One region of the Pseudoalteromonas sp. MB47 genome, then DNA from elsewhere that is predicted to be linked to it. Evidence: predicted binding sites of a transcription regulator. Region 1 holds the regulator's gene; the other holds the start of a gene.
The links. Region 1 encodes FliA, which starts transcription of late flagellar genes. Its sites were predicted from a motif close to CTAAAGNTNNNNNNNNNNNNGCCGATA; they were not measured.
Positions count from the first base shown of each region.

Region 1 (7,919 bases):
AACGATTCGCAACATCTGCAAGCGCTAAGCTTTCACTCGCCAAGCCGGCATTAGCAACAGCTTGTGGCATACCATACACCACACTGGTTTTTTCATCTTGCGCCCAAATAGTCGCACCGACTTGCTTAAGCATACGCGCACCATCACGGCCATCTGCGCCCATGCCCGTTAATACTACAGCTAGCACATCACCGCCGAAGGTTTTTGCAGCACTTGCAAAAGTCACATCAACACTCGGCTTGTAAGTAATACGCGGACTATCGTCTTCAAATACTCGCAGAGTGCGAGAACCACCACGCCCCTCTATTAGCATTTGTTGGCCACCTGGCGCTAAGTAAGCGGTGCCAGGCACTAAACGGTCACCATTTTGCGCTTCTTTAACATTGATTTTGCATAAGCCATTTAGCCTTGCAGCAAAAGCTGGCGTAAACGCAGCTGGCATATGCTGAATAAGCAAAATAGGATGTGGGAAATTAGCTGGCAGCTGAGTCAAAATTGTTTGCAGTGCCACAGGTCCACCGGTTGATGTACCGATAGCAACCAATTGATATTTCTTGCCCGAAGCGCGAATATTACTCGTATTCGATGACGATGCAGCCGGCGAACTTGCAGCAGCAGGACGGCTAAAACTGCGATCAGGCTGGACAATACCGTTACTGCTTGTAGCGCCACTACTTCTTAGTGTAGGAGTCGGAGTTGATCTCGAAATAGGTGCTGGGCGCGAGAAACGAGAAATGCGACGGCGACCAATTTCTTTTACTTTATTTTGTAAAAGCGCGATTGCATCTTCATTATTGCGTGCAATGTCTTCGAACTTTTTCGGTAAAAAATCAAGGGCCCCAGCATCCAATGCATCTAGGGTTGCTGTTGCGCCATCACGGGTGAGTGATGAGAACATTAAAATAGGAGTCGGTGTTGCTGCCATTATTTCTTTCACGGCACTAATGCCATCAAGAACCGGCATTTCAACATCCATAGTAATTACATCAGGTTTTAATTCACGGGCTTTATCGACCGCTTCACGACCGTTTACGGCAAAACCAATTACTTGAATATTGCTGTCTTGCTCTAAAATTTCGCTGACTCTGCGGCGAAAAAAGCTTGAATCATCAACAACTAATACTTTGACTGCCATTGGCACTCTCTTGTTTTATATCACTTAAAGTGCAGTTAAACGCTGCACTTTATTATTTATTATTAGCCAACGTAGTGTTTAAGCATGCTAGGTACGTCGAGGATCAATGCAATCCCACCATCAGAAGTAATTGTCGCACCAGCCATGCCTGGCGTACCTTGCAATAAGGCATCTAAAGGTTTGATAACAACTTCTTCCTGGCCAATTAACGAGTCAACCACAAAGCCCACTTGTTTAGTACCGATTTGCACAATAACTACGTGACCTTCAGCTTTACGCTCTTGGCGGTTGGCACCTTTTACTAACCAATGTTGTAAATAGAAAAGCGGGATCGCTTTTTCACGCACAATTATTGTCAGTTGACCATCAACGACATTAGTTTTAGTTAAATCAAGATGGAAAATTTCACTCACACCAGCAAGTGGTAAAGCAAATGTTTGCTCGCCAACAATAACCATAAGAGTCGGTAAAATAGCCAGTGTTAATGGCACCTTGATTTCTAATACAGTACCTACACCCAGCTCTGACTGAATATTGACAGAGCCATTTAACTGGGTGATTTTTGTTTTTACTACATCCATGCCGACGCCGCGGCCTGAAATATCAGATATCTCTTCTTTGGTTGAGAAACCAGGCGCAAAAATTAAGTTGTAAGCTTCGGTATCCGACAAGCGGCTTGCTTGGTCGTGATCAATCACACCTTTGCTGATAGCAATTTTTTTCAACTTCTCAGCATCCATACCTGCACCATCATCACGAATGGTCAATAAGATATGATCGCCTTCTTGCGAAGCAGAAAGAGTGACTGTACCGGTACGTGGTTTACCCGCGGCTTCACGCACATCTGGCATTTCAATACCATGGTCAACCGAGTTACGAACTAAATGCACGAGCGGATCGGCAAGCGCTTCTACTAAGTTTTTATCTAAATCGGTTTCTTCACCAACCAGCTGCAGGTTAATGTCTTTTTTCAAGCTGCGAGCTAAGTCACGCACAACGCGTGGGAAGCGGCCAAATACTTTCTTAATTGGCTGCATGCGGGTTTTCATCACCGCACCTTGCAGGTCTGCAGTTACCACATCTAAATTAGAGATGGCTTTACCCATTGATTCGCTGTTACTGTTATTTGCAAGGCTAACCAAACGGTTGCGTACTAATACCAGCTCACCCACCATGTTCATGATTTCGTCCAAGCGCTTGGTATCAACACGAACCGTTGTTTCAGCTTGTGGTGGTGGCGCTTTTTTCGGTGCAGCAGAAGCAGCTGGTGCTTTTGCAGGAGCTGGAGCCGGTTTAGGTGCAGCTGCGGCAGGCTTAGGAGTAGGTGCCGGTTTTGATGCTGCAGGCTGTGCCGGTTTTGCAGGTTCAGCTTTAGGTGGTTCAGGCGCTTTTTCTGGCGCAGCCGTTTCTAAAGACTGTGGAGCTGTACCTTTACCATGTAATTCATCAAGCAACGCCTCAAACTCGTCATCGCTAATTTCATCGTCTGAGTCACTGCTTGTAGTATCTACTGCTGGTGCTTGAGGAGTTGGTTGTGCAGGTTTTACTGTTTCAGGTTTGGCTATATTTTCTTGTTTTACTTCACCAAAATTACCAACACCATGTAATTCGTCTAATAAACTGTCGAATTCATCATCGGTGATATCATCACTATCACTGCTAATAGCTTCAGGAGCAGCCGCTGCTGGCCCTTGACCTTTACCATGTAATTCATCGAGGAGGCTTTCAAACTCATCTTCAGTAATTTCATCAATATTCTGTGGTTCTGCCTTACTATCAGCAAGACCGCCGCCATCAAACAACATATCAAACGCAAATGGATCATCTTCATCAATATTGTCTGCTGCCGTGTTAGCTGTTACTTCAGGTGCATCAACAACAGCCTCTTCAACAGCAGGTTCTTCAGGTGCAACTGCTACATCGTCTGCTACTGATACATCTTCACCTGCAAGCTCTTCCGCTGTAGGTGGTTGGCTTAATTTATGAAGAACGTCTAGAAGCGCAGGATCTGCAGGCTCTGGTTGCTCACGATTTTGAATCGTTGCGAACATTTCGTTGATGGTATCCAGAGCTTGTAAAATAACATCCATAAGCTCAGGAGTGACACTGCGAACACCTTGGCGTAATAAATCGAAAACATTCTCTGCACCGTGACACGCATCAACAAGTTCAGTCATGCTTAAAAAGCCTGCACCGCCTTTGACAGTGTGGAAGCCTCTAAAAATGGCGTTTAAGAGATCTTTGTCTTCGGGATTGTTCTCAAGCTCAACTAATTGCTCTGACAAAAGCTCTAAGATTTCTCCTGCCTCAACAAGGAAATCCTGTAAAATATCTTCATCGACTTCAAAGCTCATGCAGCTACTCTCCTCTTAGAAGCCCAGACTTGATAATAGATCATCGACTTCATCTTGTCCTGAGACAACATCATCACGAGAGTCTTTATCAATAATCGGCCCTTCAGGACCTGCTAGTGTATCACTTGTCGCAGGTGCTTTTTCTATGGCCTGTTTTTCTTGTTGTTGATGACCATCTTCTTGACTGCCAAACACAGTTAAGAGATTAATTAAACTGTCTTCTACTTCTCGCACTAACTCAATGACGCGACGGATTACTTGCCCCGTCAAATCTTGATAGTCCTGTGCCATCAGCACATTGGTCATCAAGCCCTGTAGCTCATCGGTTTTAGTATGCGAGTTATTCATAAAATTATCTAAGCTATGACATAGCTTTTTAAACTCACCGAGCTCTATTTCTCGGCTCATTAAACGATCCCACGTTGGTTTAATCGTCGCTATTTCATCTGCAAGTTGTTGCGCTATAGGTAAACTAGCTTCAACTGCATCCATGGTTTTGTTAGCGGCGCTTTCTGTCATTTCCATAACATAATTTAAGCGCTGCTTAGCGTCTGGGATCGCATCGGTAGTTAAATCTGAAAGACGAGTATCTAGATCAAAGTTTTTTAGCGCTTCATGTAATTGTCGCGTCAGTTTACCGATTTCAGCAAACAGCTCTGATTGTTCTTTTGATGCTGTTTCAAGTATCAGCTGATCAGCTTTTTCTTGTTCACCATTTTCAAGAAACTCAACAAGTTGACGAGCTTGCTCTAAACTTATTTGAGGCGCAGCTAGTGCTGACATAAGCCTCTCCCCTTAGATTAACCTAAACGTTCAAACACTTTTTCCAATTTGGTTTTAAGTGTCGCAGCAGTGAATGGTTTAACGATATAGCCATTAACACCCGCTTGAGCAGCAGCAACAATTTGTTCTTTTTTCGCTTCAGCTGTCACCATTAATACAGGAATATGCTTAAGGCTATCATCAGCACGAATTGCTCTTAACAAATCAATGCCTTGCATACCTGGCATGTTCCAATCTGTTACAACAAAATCAAATTCTTGATTTTGTAGCATTGGCAATGCTGTTGACCCATCGTCAGCTTCCTGCACATTGGTAAAACCTAAATCCCTTAATAGATTTTTAATGATACGTCTCATTGTAGAAAAATCATCAACAACAAGAATTTTCATGTTTTTATCCAAAACATCCTCCGGTGAGGTTTGAACCTATATTTACTTACTACTAATTAATCCAGTCATTGATTTTTGCTTTGAGCTTAATCATCGCCTGACCATGTATCTGACTCACACGCGATTCACTAACATCGAGTATGTGTCCTATTTCTTTTAAGTTCATTTCGTCGTTGTAGTACAAAGACAAAACAAGTGCATCTCTTTCTGGTAACGATTGGATAGCCGTTAATAGAGACTGGTTAAACCGCTCATTTTTAACGTTATTAAACGGTTTGTCTAGTCCTAAATCCTGACCTACAGGTGTAATCACGTCTTCATCAACGCCTAAGTCCTCTATACCTAATACTTTACTAGAATTTACATCATGTAGAATATGATGGTACTCATCGAGCGTTATATCAAGTTTTTCAGCGACTTCTGTATCTTTAGGTTCACGATTTAGCGTGCTTTCTAATTCGGAAATGGTTTCAGCCACAAGGCGAGCATTTCGGTGAACTGAGCGTGGTGCCCAGTCACCTCTACGAATTTCGTCTAACATCGCACCACGAATACGAATTCCAGCGAAAGTTTCGAAACTAGCCCCTTTGCTAGCATCAAAGTTTTTTGATGCTTCAATTAGGCCTATCATGCCTGATTGAATTAAATCATCGAGTTGGACACTGGCAGGTAAACGAGCAATTAGATGGCACGCCACTTTTTTAACTAAAGAGGCATGTTTTTCAACAATCGCATTTAAGTTTTGTGCTGATTGATATCCCATCGCTTTATTCACCGATGTTGTCATAGTTAGCCGTTTACTAGTTTTTCAATGAAAAATTCTAAATGGCCAGAAGGTTGATTAGGGATCGGCCACTTAACTGCTTTTGTTGCTAATGTTTTAAACGCCACCGCAGCTGGTGAGTTTGGAAATAATTCAACAATCACCTTTTGGCGTCGCGTAGATTTACGCATGTTCTCGTCATAAGGAATGGTAGCTACCAACTCCATTGAAACGTCTAAAAAGCGATCCGTTACTTTTGAAAGTTTAGCAAATAATTCTTGCCCTTCACGCAAACTGCGCACCATATTAGCAACAATTTTAAATTTATATACGCCATGCTCACGGCTAAGCACTTTAATAAGCGCATAAGCATCGGTAATTGAGGTAGGTTCATCACATACAACCACAACAACATCTTGGGCTGCACGAGAAAAGCTTAATACCATGTCAGAAATACCTGCGGCGGTATCGACAATTAAAATATCAAACTCGGTGTTTAACTCGCTAAAAGCGCGAATAAGACCTGCATGCTCAGATGGTGTTAATTCCACCATGCTTTGCGAACCAGACGTCGCTGGTACAATTTTTATACCTGCAGGACCTTCAACGAGAATTTCGTCAAGCTCACACTCGCCTGACAAAACATGAGATAAGTTACGTTCAACACGAAGGCCAAGCATCACGTCACAGTTTGCCAAACCTAAATCGGCATCTAGTACTAATACACGATTTCCTTGCTGCCCTAATGCGATTGCGGTGTTGAGTGAAACATTGGTTTTACCCACTCCACCTTTACCGCCAGTCACAGCGATAACTTTAACGCCACTATTATTATTTTGATTCATTTTGCGCAGGCCGCTTGCTTGATCTAATACTGTGTTAATCATACATCCCTACTGTGTTCGACGCTACTGCTTGACGTCGTGAATGTTGTGCTTTTGCTCGTTTTAAATACAATTGTTCAGCTTTTTTCACTAGTTTTTCAGCATTCGCTACGCGAATATCTTCAGGAACACGCTGACCGTTAGTAAGATACCCTATTGGCAGGCGATTTTGAATCGCTATACTAATAATCTCACCTAAACTTAAAGATTCATCCAATTTAGTGAAGATACAGCCACTTAGATGAACCTTTTTAAAGTGTCTTACGGTTTCTTGCAACACATTTATCTGTGCTGTCGCACTTAATACTAAATAACTACGAATATCAACACGCTGATTACGCATTAGGGTGTTTAATTGCTCAGTTAAACGTAAATCACGTTGGCTCATACCCGCTGTATCTATTAATACTAGACGCTTATTACGTAAATGGTATAGCACTTCAGCTAATTCATTCGCATCTTTTACCTGCTTAACACCACAGCCAATAATACGACCATAAGTAGCCAATTGTTCGTAGGCACCAATTCTATATGTATCAGTGGTGATCAACGCCACTTTATCAGCACCATATTTTTGTGCACCCAGTGCAGCTAATTTCGCAACAGTCGTTGTTTTACCAACACCCGTTGGGCCCACTAATGCGAATACACCACCTTGACGTAGGATTTCGTTATTCGTTGTATGCATTTGGTTTTCAACCATTTGCAGTAATGCTTGCCACGCTTGTTGACGTGATACGTCGTCAGGAATGAAACAGGCCATTTGCTCAGCAACATCACGTTCAATGCCCATACCCGCTAAGCGGTCAATCATACATGCACGAGTCGGATCGCGGCGAGCCATATCTTGTTGCATTAAGCCAGATACTTGGTGTTCAAGTAATTGACGAATCGCATTCATTTCTTCCCGCATGGTCGTCATTTCTGATTGATTCGCAGGTGCTGAGTTTTTGTGCTCGGCTGGTGAATCTAAATCATCAAAACCAGAATCTAAATCGTCATCAAAACCTAAGCTATGTGCTTGAGTTTGTACACGAGGTGCTGCCTGCGATTGATAACGAGGAGCTTGCTTATATTCAGGCTGTTGCTGCTCAAAGCTTGGCTCTTTTGGTTGATAGTGTTCACTCGTATCAATACCAGATTGACTAAACATTGACGCAAGCTCTGGCGAACGAGGGCGTGGGGCTTGACGCTCAAGTAACGCTTGTAGGCTATCAGCAACTTTCGCTTGCGGCTCAGGTTTAGCACGCATTGGCTCAGGTTTAACAAAGTTATGCTGTGGTGCAGGTGCTGATTGTGCCACTGCTGGTTTAGCTTCGGCTTTCGGGGCTGCTTTGTCGTAATCAACAGCTGCAACGATTTCAACGCCGTTAGCAAGCTTTTTGTTCGACATAATAACCGCATCAACACCTAACTCATCTTTCACTTCTTTCAGTGCAGTGCGCATATCTTTAGCAAAAAAACGTTTAATTTTCATGGTTCAACCCCTTTACTATCCTATTGTTGGCCTACTGAGCTGACAATCTTAATCTGTCTTTCGTCTGGTACCTCTTGGTAAGACATCACCCTTAAACCTGGGATGGTGTACTTAACGAAGCGAGATAGCACAGT
Region 1 covers NZ_VFBD01000031.1:268,807-276,725, forward strand. Annotated here, with positions in the region: gene IMPJCBKJ_RS19490 (chemotaxis response regulator protein-glutamate methylesterase) at 1-1,135, opposite strand, end outside; gene IMPJCBKJ_RS19495 (chemotaxis protein CheA) at 1,198-3,489, opposite strand; gene IMPJCBKJ_RS19500 (protein phosphatase CheZ) at 3,505-4,272, opposite strand; gene cheY (chemotaxis response regulator CheY) at 4,290-4,673, opposite strand; gene IMPJCBKJ_RS19510 (RNA polymerase sigma factor FliA) at 4,714-5,424, opposite strand; gene IMPJCBKJ_RS19515 (MinD/ParA family protein) at 5,451-6,311, opposite strand; gene flhF (flagellar biosynthesis protein FlhF) at 6,304-7,785, opposite strand; gene flhA (flagellar biosynthesis protein FlhA) at 7,806-7,919, opposite strand, start outside.

Region 2 (7,919 bases), on a different contig from region 1:
GCACGGTTTAACACTTGGCATACGGTACTCAGTGCTCCATTTCCAGAATCAGCAGCTTGCACTAAATTACCTAAGCTATCGAAAACAACACCTTCATTAGCACCAGTATTAAATGTTGTGAGTTTAGCGGCATTTTGATCAATGAGGTTGATAGTGCCCGCATTATCTGAGCCATTGTTCGCTAATATAAATGTTGCTGATGCAAAGCCAGGAGCGCCATCGTTGCCATTCATACCATCAGCGCCATTTTGACCATCAGCGCCATTTTGGCCATCGACACCATTAGTACCATCTAGCCCTGCTGCACCTTGAGCTCCCATAGCACCATCTTTACCATCATCTCCATCACACCCTGTAATACCCAGCATCACAGCAAGAGCAATGGCAGAAAACATGACCTTAGATAGTTTTGAATTAGCGAGTTGTTGATCTTTAATAGCTTTACTTTTAATCGTATTCATTTGTCTATACCTTTTAAATATTCCATCAAATGTGAACAAACAACCTGTATTGTTTAACGACAAAATACGTGCTCACGAGTTAACCTCAATGAATAAACGGCTAGCTAAAGATATTGGATGCAAGAAAATAGAAAATAGGTAAGTTATTTTTTATGTGTATGGTTTTAAATAATAAAAAAGGAGCCATGAGGCTCCTTTTTAATGAATTGCGTATAGTTTTTAAGCCATGAACTCTTTAATGCGAGTTAAGATGCCATTGGCATCTAGGCCCATCTCAGCGTGCATTTCATCTTGTGTGCCATGCTTAATGAACTCATCTGGAATACCTAAATTTAAGATAGTCACATCGGCTTTGATTGCAGCCAAATATTCATTCACAGCAGAACCAGCACCGCCTGCAATGGCATTGTCTTCTAAAGTAACAATGACATCATGGCTGCTAAGTAACTCATTAATAGCTTCAGTATCAAGTGGTTTGATAAAGCGCATATCAATCACTGTTGCATTTAGCTCATCTGCGGCTACTTTGGCGCTCTCTAACAGCGTACCAAACGACAAGATGGCCACTTTACTACCTTGTTTGATACTACGCGCTTTACCGATTTCAATCGCACTCATTGTTGATTCAACATCACAATTGCCGGCACTACCACGTGGGTAACGAACAGCGACAGGTTGATTGCATTGGTAGCCAGTGTAAAGCATTTGGCGGCACTCGTTAGTGTCGCTTGGCGCCATAATAATCATATTAGGAATACAGCGCATAAAACTTAAGTCATAGGCGCCTTGGTGAGTTTCACCATCAGCACCAACAATACCTGCACGGTCAATAGCGAATAAAACAGGTAAGTTTTGTAATGCTACATCGTGGATAAGTTGATCGTAAGCGCGTTGTAAAAAGCTTGAATAAATAGCAACAACAGGCTTCAACCCTTCACAAGCAAGGCCTGCTGCAAGCGTTACAGCATGTTGTTCAGCAATCGCCACATCAAAGTATTGCGCAGGATACTCTTTTGAAAAACGCACCATGCCTGAACCTTCACGCATCGCAGGGGTAATTGCCATTAGCTTGTCGTCTTGGGCTGCCATATCGCATAACCAGTCACCAAACACATTTGAGAATGTGGCAGCACCCGGTTTTGATTTTGGTAATTTCGACATGCTCGGATCAAATTTTGGTACGCCGTGGTAGCCAATTGGATCCGCTTCAGCAGGCTTATAACCTTTACCTTTTTGCGTTTTAATATGTAGTAACTGTGGGCCTTTAAGGTTACGCATATTACGTAAGGTATCAACCAACATATTTACATCATGACCATCAATTGGGCCGATGTAATTTAGGCCTAACTCTTCAAAGAACGTACCCGGAATGACCATTCCTTTTAGGTGCTCTTCCATGCGGCTAGCAAGTTCTTTCACAGGCGGTAAACCAGAAAGGAGCTTTTTACTGCCTTCACGAATATTGGTGTAGAAGCTGCCAGATAAAATTCGGGCAAAGTGGTTATTGAGTGCACCTACGTTTTCTGAAATCGACATTTCATTATCGTTTAAGATAATTAACACATTAGGATTAACATCACCCATGTGATTCATTGCTTCAAATGCCATACCAGCAGTGATCGCACCATCGCCAATAACAGCAACGGTTTTACGATCTTTACCTTCTTTTTCTGCAGCAATGGCCATACCTAAGGCTGCTGAAATTGAGGTGCTCGAATGACCAACACTGAAAGTATCGTATGGGCTTTCTTCACGGAATGGGAATGGGTGCAAACCGTCTTTTTGACGAATAGTATGCATTTGGTCACGACGACCCGTTAAGATTTTATGCGGGTATGCTTGATGACCCACATCCCATACTAAACGATCTTCAGGAGTGTTATAAACATAATGCAGTGCAACTGTTAACTCAACAGTGCCTAAACCTGATGCTAGATGACCACTACTTTGCGAAACCGAGTTAAGTAGGTATTTGCGTAACTCTTTACTAAACGCAGGTAACTTGTCTTGCGCTAAATCACGCAGTTGTGCTGGTTCGTCAACCAAACTTAATAATGGATACTTGCTACTATCAAGTGTCATGATTTTTTATACATCCTTCGCTAACCAGAGTGCATTATAGCCGATTGCCGCTCCGATTTTTTAGTTATTTTGTCTTTCTTTTTAGGTATTAATAATTGCGTTCAACAATATAGCTTGCAAGACTCGCCAATTCGCTGGTGTCGTAATCAATAGCCTCAAGAGCTTGATGGGCTTGAGCCAGCAAATCTTGTGCTTTTTGCTTTGCGCCTGCCATCCCTAATAAAGCAGGGTAGGTTGCTTTGTTTGCAGCAACATCGGAACCCTGTGGCTTACCTAATGTTTCAGTATCAGCTTCTACATCAAGGATATCGTCTTGTACCTGAAAAGCCAGTCCAATTGCTTGGCCAAACATGTTTAATTGCGCGAGTGTATGTTCATCACAGCTTTTTGCACTCAATGCACCGAGTGTAATTGCACAATTAAGCAAGGCACCCGTTTTTAGCTGATGAATGCGCTCTAGCTGAGCAACTGTAATTTCTTTATCGGTCGCTTCAATATCCAGTGCTTGCCCACCTACCATACCTTCAATACCTGAGGCTTTGCTTAATGAGGCAATCATTTTTACTTGCTGGCTCGCAGAAACAGCAAATTGATGATTGGCAATTAAATCAAATGCCAGTGTTTGTAAGGCATCACCTGCGAGTATGGCTTGTGCTTCGCCATAGACAATATGACAGGTAGGGCGGCCACGTCTTAAGTCATCATCATCCATTGCTGGTAAGTCATCATGAACTAAAGAATAGCTATGAATACACTCAATAGCGGCGGCAAGAATATCAAGATCGGCCTTGTCCGCGCCCATCATCCGGCCCGTTGCATATACAAGGTAAGGACGTAAGCGTTTACCACCATTTAGAACACCGTAGTGGGTGGCTTCTTTGATGTTTTTTTCGGTATTAAGTGGCTGTTCAAAATAGCGATTTAAATGTGCTTCAACGTCTTCACGAGCGCGTTGTAATTGTTCTTTTAATTGCACTTAATTAGTCCAAGTTTGAATCAAAATTGCTAAGAGGCGCTTGGCTATCGTTACCCATTAAAATGGCAACTTTTTGTTCGGCTTGTTGTAACTTACCAGACGAAGCGTTTGCTAGCGCAATGCCGCGTTCAAATTGTTTTAGTGATTGTTCCAGTGACAATTCACCTTGCTCCATTTGTGCAACAATTTGAGATAATTCATCCAGTGCTTCTTCAAAGCTTAAGTTTTCTGGTTTCTTTGTTGCCATTGTGGCCTCGATAGCTGTTAGAAAGTGAGGCCAATTTTAGGGGGAATGCTAAACTAGGTCAAAGAATGATGTGTTTTTTTACGCATAATTCATTTTTAGTATGCTATTTTTACGATTTTAAATACAGCTTAAACTTGTAGCTTAAAAATCTTACATTAAAATAAAATTAATTCATTTAATGATTTAAGTATTTCAACTGCTTGCCGATAAGCAGTTAATAATAAAAATTTGATACTTGAGTGTATCGTGTAATTGTTCCTCTGGAGGGGTATGTGGATTTAGCAACCATAATAGGTATTCTTGGTGCCATAGGCTTAATTGCTATGTCGATGGTGTTAAGTAGTGATGGCCAAGTTGCAATGTTTTACAACACGCCTTCGGTGGTCATTGTATTTGGTGGTTCGATTTTTATTGTATTATCAAATTTCACCATGGGGCAATTTTTGGGCATAGGTAAAGTGGCAGCAAAAGCTTTTATGTTCAAAATCGAATCTCCGGAAGAATTAATTGAAAAAGCAGTAGAATTAGCTGATTCAGCACGTAAAGGTGGCTTCTTAGCATTAGAAGAAGCTGAAATCCCTAACGGTTTTATGCGTAAAGGGGTCGATATGTTAGTGGATGGTCATGATGCTGATGTCGTTCGCGCCACGCTGCAAAAAGATATTTCTCTTACTGCTAACCGTCATGAACTCGGTGCTGGTTTATTCAAATCACTTGCCGATATTGCTCCTGCAATGGGTATGATCGGTACGCTAATCGGTCTGGTTGCTATGTTATCAAACATGGATGACCCAAAGGCAATCGGCCCAGCAATGGCAGTTGCCCTTTTAACAACTCTCTATGGTGCTTTCTTAGCAAACGTTGTCGCTATTCCAATTCAGGTAAAACTAGAACTGCGTAAAGACGAAGAAGCCCTTAATCAACGCTTAATTCTTGACGCGGTGCTAGGTATTCAAGACGGTCAGAACCCGAAAGTAATTGAAGGTATTTTGAAAAACTACTTAGCCGAATCAAAACGTAAAGTTGATACCGAGGAGTAGAGCATGTCAGATGAAGAGTGCAAATGTCCACCACCGGGTTTACCCGCCTGGATGGGAACCTTCGCAGATTTAATGTCATTATTAATGTGCTTCTTTGTACTCTTGCTTGCTTTCTCAGAAATGGACGTACTGAAGTTTAAGCAAATTGCCGGCTCCATGAAGTTTGCTTTTGGTGTACAAAATAAAATTGAAGTAAAAGATATTCCAAAGGGAACCTCTGTCATTGCCATGGAGTTCACTCCGGGTAAACCTGAACCTACTCCTATTGAAACGATTCAACAACAAACCGTAGAAATGACGCAACAAATGCTTGAGTTTCAGGCTGGCGACGAAAGCTCCGCCGGTGGTCGACAAGAACAGCGCGGTAATAAACGTGGTGGTGAATCGCAAAGTACGGCTCAGCAACAAGCTTTAGAACAGTCAATTTCTGCGGCTGATCAAGAACAAACAAATGAACTTGTGAAGAAAATTGCTCAGCAACTAGAACAGCAAATTATGGATGGTGCGATTGAGCTCGAGTCATTAGGCCAGCAAATTATTATTCGCATTCGTGAGAATGGTTCATTCCCATCGGGTAGTGCTTTTTTACAGCCAAAATTTAAACCTATTATTCGTGATATTGCTACGCTGTTAAAAGATGTGCCGGGTGAAATAACCGTGTCAGGTCACACTGATGACTTCCAAGTATCGAATGAGCTTTATACTAATAATTGGGATTTATCATCAAAACGTGCGGTGGCAGTTGCCAGTGAAATGGAAAAAGCGCCAGGGTTTGATAAGTCCCGTATGATGGTAGTCGGCCACGCAGAAACGAGGCCTCTAGTACCGAATGTAACCGACGAAGATCGCAAGCGAAATCGCCGTGTTGAAATCTCTATTATGCAAGGTAAAGCACACGAATCTGAACCTATTGATGTAAGGCAGTAAATCAATTAAAGTTAAGCCTCATTAACAAATGTAATAGAGAATAAAAATGAAAAAAGTTGATAAATATAGCTACATGCCTGGTAATGGTAGTGGCGACGATGATGGTAAAACAGATTAAGGTTAGTTAATTTTGCCTGATTGGTTTGTATATACCATCTCAATTTTGAATAATAGCTGGGTGTTCATTCTGAGCCCTGCTATTTTCGTTTTCTACCTCCGCAAAGATTGGCAGGCATTCCACTTTACCGTAATAACAGCATGTTTCTTTTTATACGGTACCTTAATTCATAGCGGCTTACGTGAATTTGATGACATTTATATTTGGCGCTATGTCGTTTGGGCTTTTAATGATATTGCTTGGATGGCAATCATTGCTTACTTAGGTATTAAAGATAAAGTCTACTTATGGCAAAGTGTTTTAGGGCAGTTGGTTGTGATAATGGCGCCTATTTTGCAACTGTTCCGTTTAGTTGACCGCCACCTTTGGGATTTGTCTTACAGCACTTACATGTATAAGACCCTGCTACCGCTAATCAATATTGGTACTGTGGTCGTATGTTACCTACCACTTATCTATCTTTTTACTCGACGAAGCCAGCAAGCTTAAGGCGTTTCTTCGTTAAAAATCCTGTGCTAGACTACTGTTTATAAAAACAGTATTTAGTGTTGCGTTATGAAACTTTACATTGCCGAAAAACCATCCTTGGCACGAGCCATTGCAGATGCTCTACCAAAACCACAAAAAAAACATGATGGTTATATAGAGCTTGGTAATGGAGATTGTGTCTCTTGGTGTATTGGTCATTTACTTGAGCAAGCAGAGCCCGATGATTACGATGCAAGTTTTAAAAAATGGCGATTTGAGCATTTACCTATCGTGCCAGAACAATGGCAATTAAAACCTAAAGCAAAAACACGCAAACAACTTACTGTACTAAAAAAGCTCATTAAGCAGGCAAGTACAATAATTCATGCTGGCGACCCTGATAGGGAAGGCCAGCTATTGGTTGATGAAGTGATCGAACAGGTTAAACTTAGCCAAGCCAAAAAACAGCAAATTCAACGACTCTTGATCAGCGACTTAAACTTAAGTGCAGTTAAAAAAGCACTGAATAATTTGAAATCGAACCGCGATTTTATTCCTTTGAGTGTGTCTGCCTTAGCTCGATCACGTGCCGATTGGTTATTTGGCATGAATTTAACTCGAGCCTATACGCTTGCTGGGCAAAAAGCTGGATTTGGCAATGTGCTATCTGTTGGGCGTGTTCAAACGCCTATTTTAGGTTTAGTCGTTAATCGTGATAATGAAATCGCTAATTTTGTAGCAAAACCTTTTTACGAAGTTTTAGCGCACCTTGCAACTCAGCAGCAGCAAACATTTGCTGCAAAGTGGCAACCAAGTAAAGCATGTGAACCTTATCAAGATGAAGAAGGGCGAGTATTGCATAGGGGGCTTGCTGAAAATGTTGTGTCACGCATAACTAATCAACCAGCTAAAGTGGTTGAGCTTGAGCAAAAGCAAAAAAAACAACAGGCACCGCTACCTTATAATTTATCCGCTTTACAGATTGATGCGGCAAAGGCGTTTTCAATGCCTGCACAAAAAGTGCTAGATACTTGCCAAAACTTGTATGAGCGTCATAAGTTAATTACGTACCCTCGTTCAGATAATCGCTATTTACCAAAAGATCATCATAAAGATGCCGCGAGTATTATTGCCGCCATCGCTAATAATGAAGGTCAAGCAATTAAAGCTTGTAAGCAAGCTGATAGCAGTAAGCGGAGTAAATGTTTTAATGACAGCAAAGTGGCAGCTCACCACGCTATTGTTCCTACCGAAAAACAACTTCGCTCAGCGTCCTTAAATAGTGATGAACAAAAAATCTATCGCTTGATCTGTCGTCATTATTTAATCCAATTTTATCCAGACTATCTATTTAACGAAACCAAAATAACGGTTGAAATTGCGGGTGGGCTTTTTAAAGCAGCAGCTAAGCAAGATGTTAGCTTAGGCTTTAAAATATTAATGGGCAAAACAGAGTTAAAAGATGAGCAAACCTTACCACCACTTGAAAAAGGTCAACAGCTGCATTGCAATCAAGGTGAAGTAGTAGACAAAATGACGACACCGCCAGCGCATTTTACTGATGCGACCTTATTAAGTGCCATGACAGGCATCAGTCGGT
Region 2 covers NZ_VFBD01000003.1:3,561-11,479, reverse strand. Annotated here, with positions in the region: gene IMPJCBKJ_RS00350 (collagen-like protein) at 1-461, opposite strand, end outside; gene dxs (1-deoxy-D-xylulose-5-phosphate synthase) at 681-2,543, opposite strand; gene ispA ((2E,6E)-farnesyl diphosphate synthase) at 2,632-3,519, opposite strand; gene xseB (exodeoxyribonuclease VII small subunit) at 3,524-3,766, opposite strand; gene pomA (flagellar motor protein PomA) at 4,039-4,806, shown strand; gene IMPJCBKJ_RS00325 (flagellar motor protein MotB) at 4,810-5,733, shown strand; gene IMPJCBKJ_RS00320 (hypothetical protein) at 5,864-6,340, shown strand; gene IMPJCBKJ_RS00315 (DNA topoisomerase III) at 6,407-7,919, shown strand, end outside.
Region 2: the regulator FliA is predicted to act here: its motif matches at 3,949-3,975, upstream of pomA (flagellar motor protein PomA).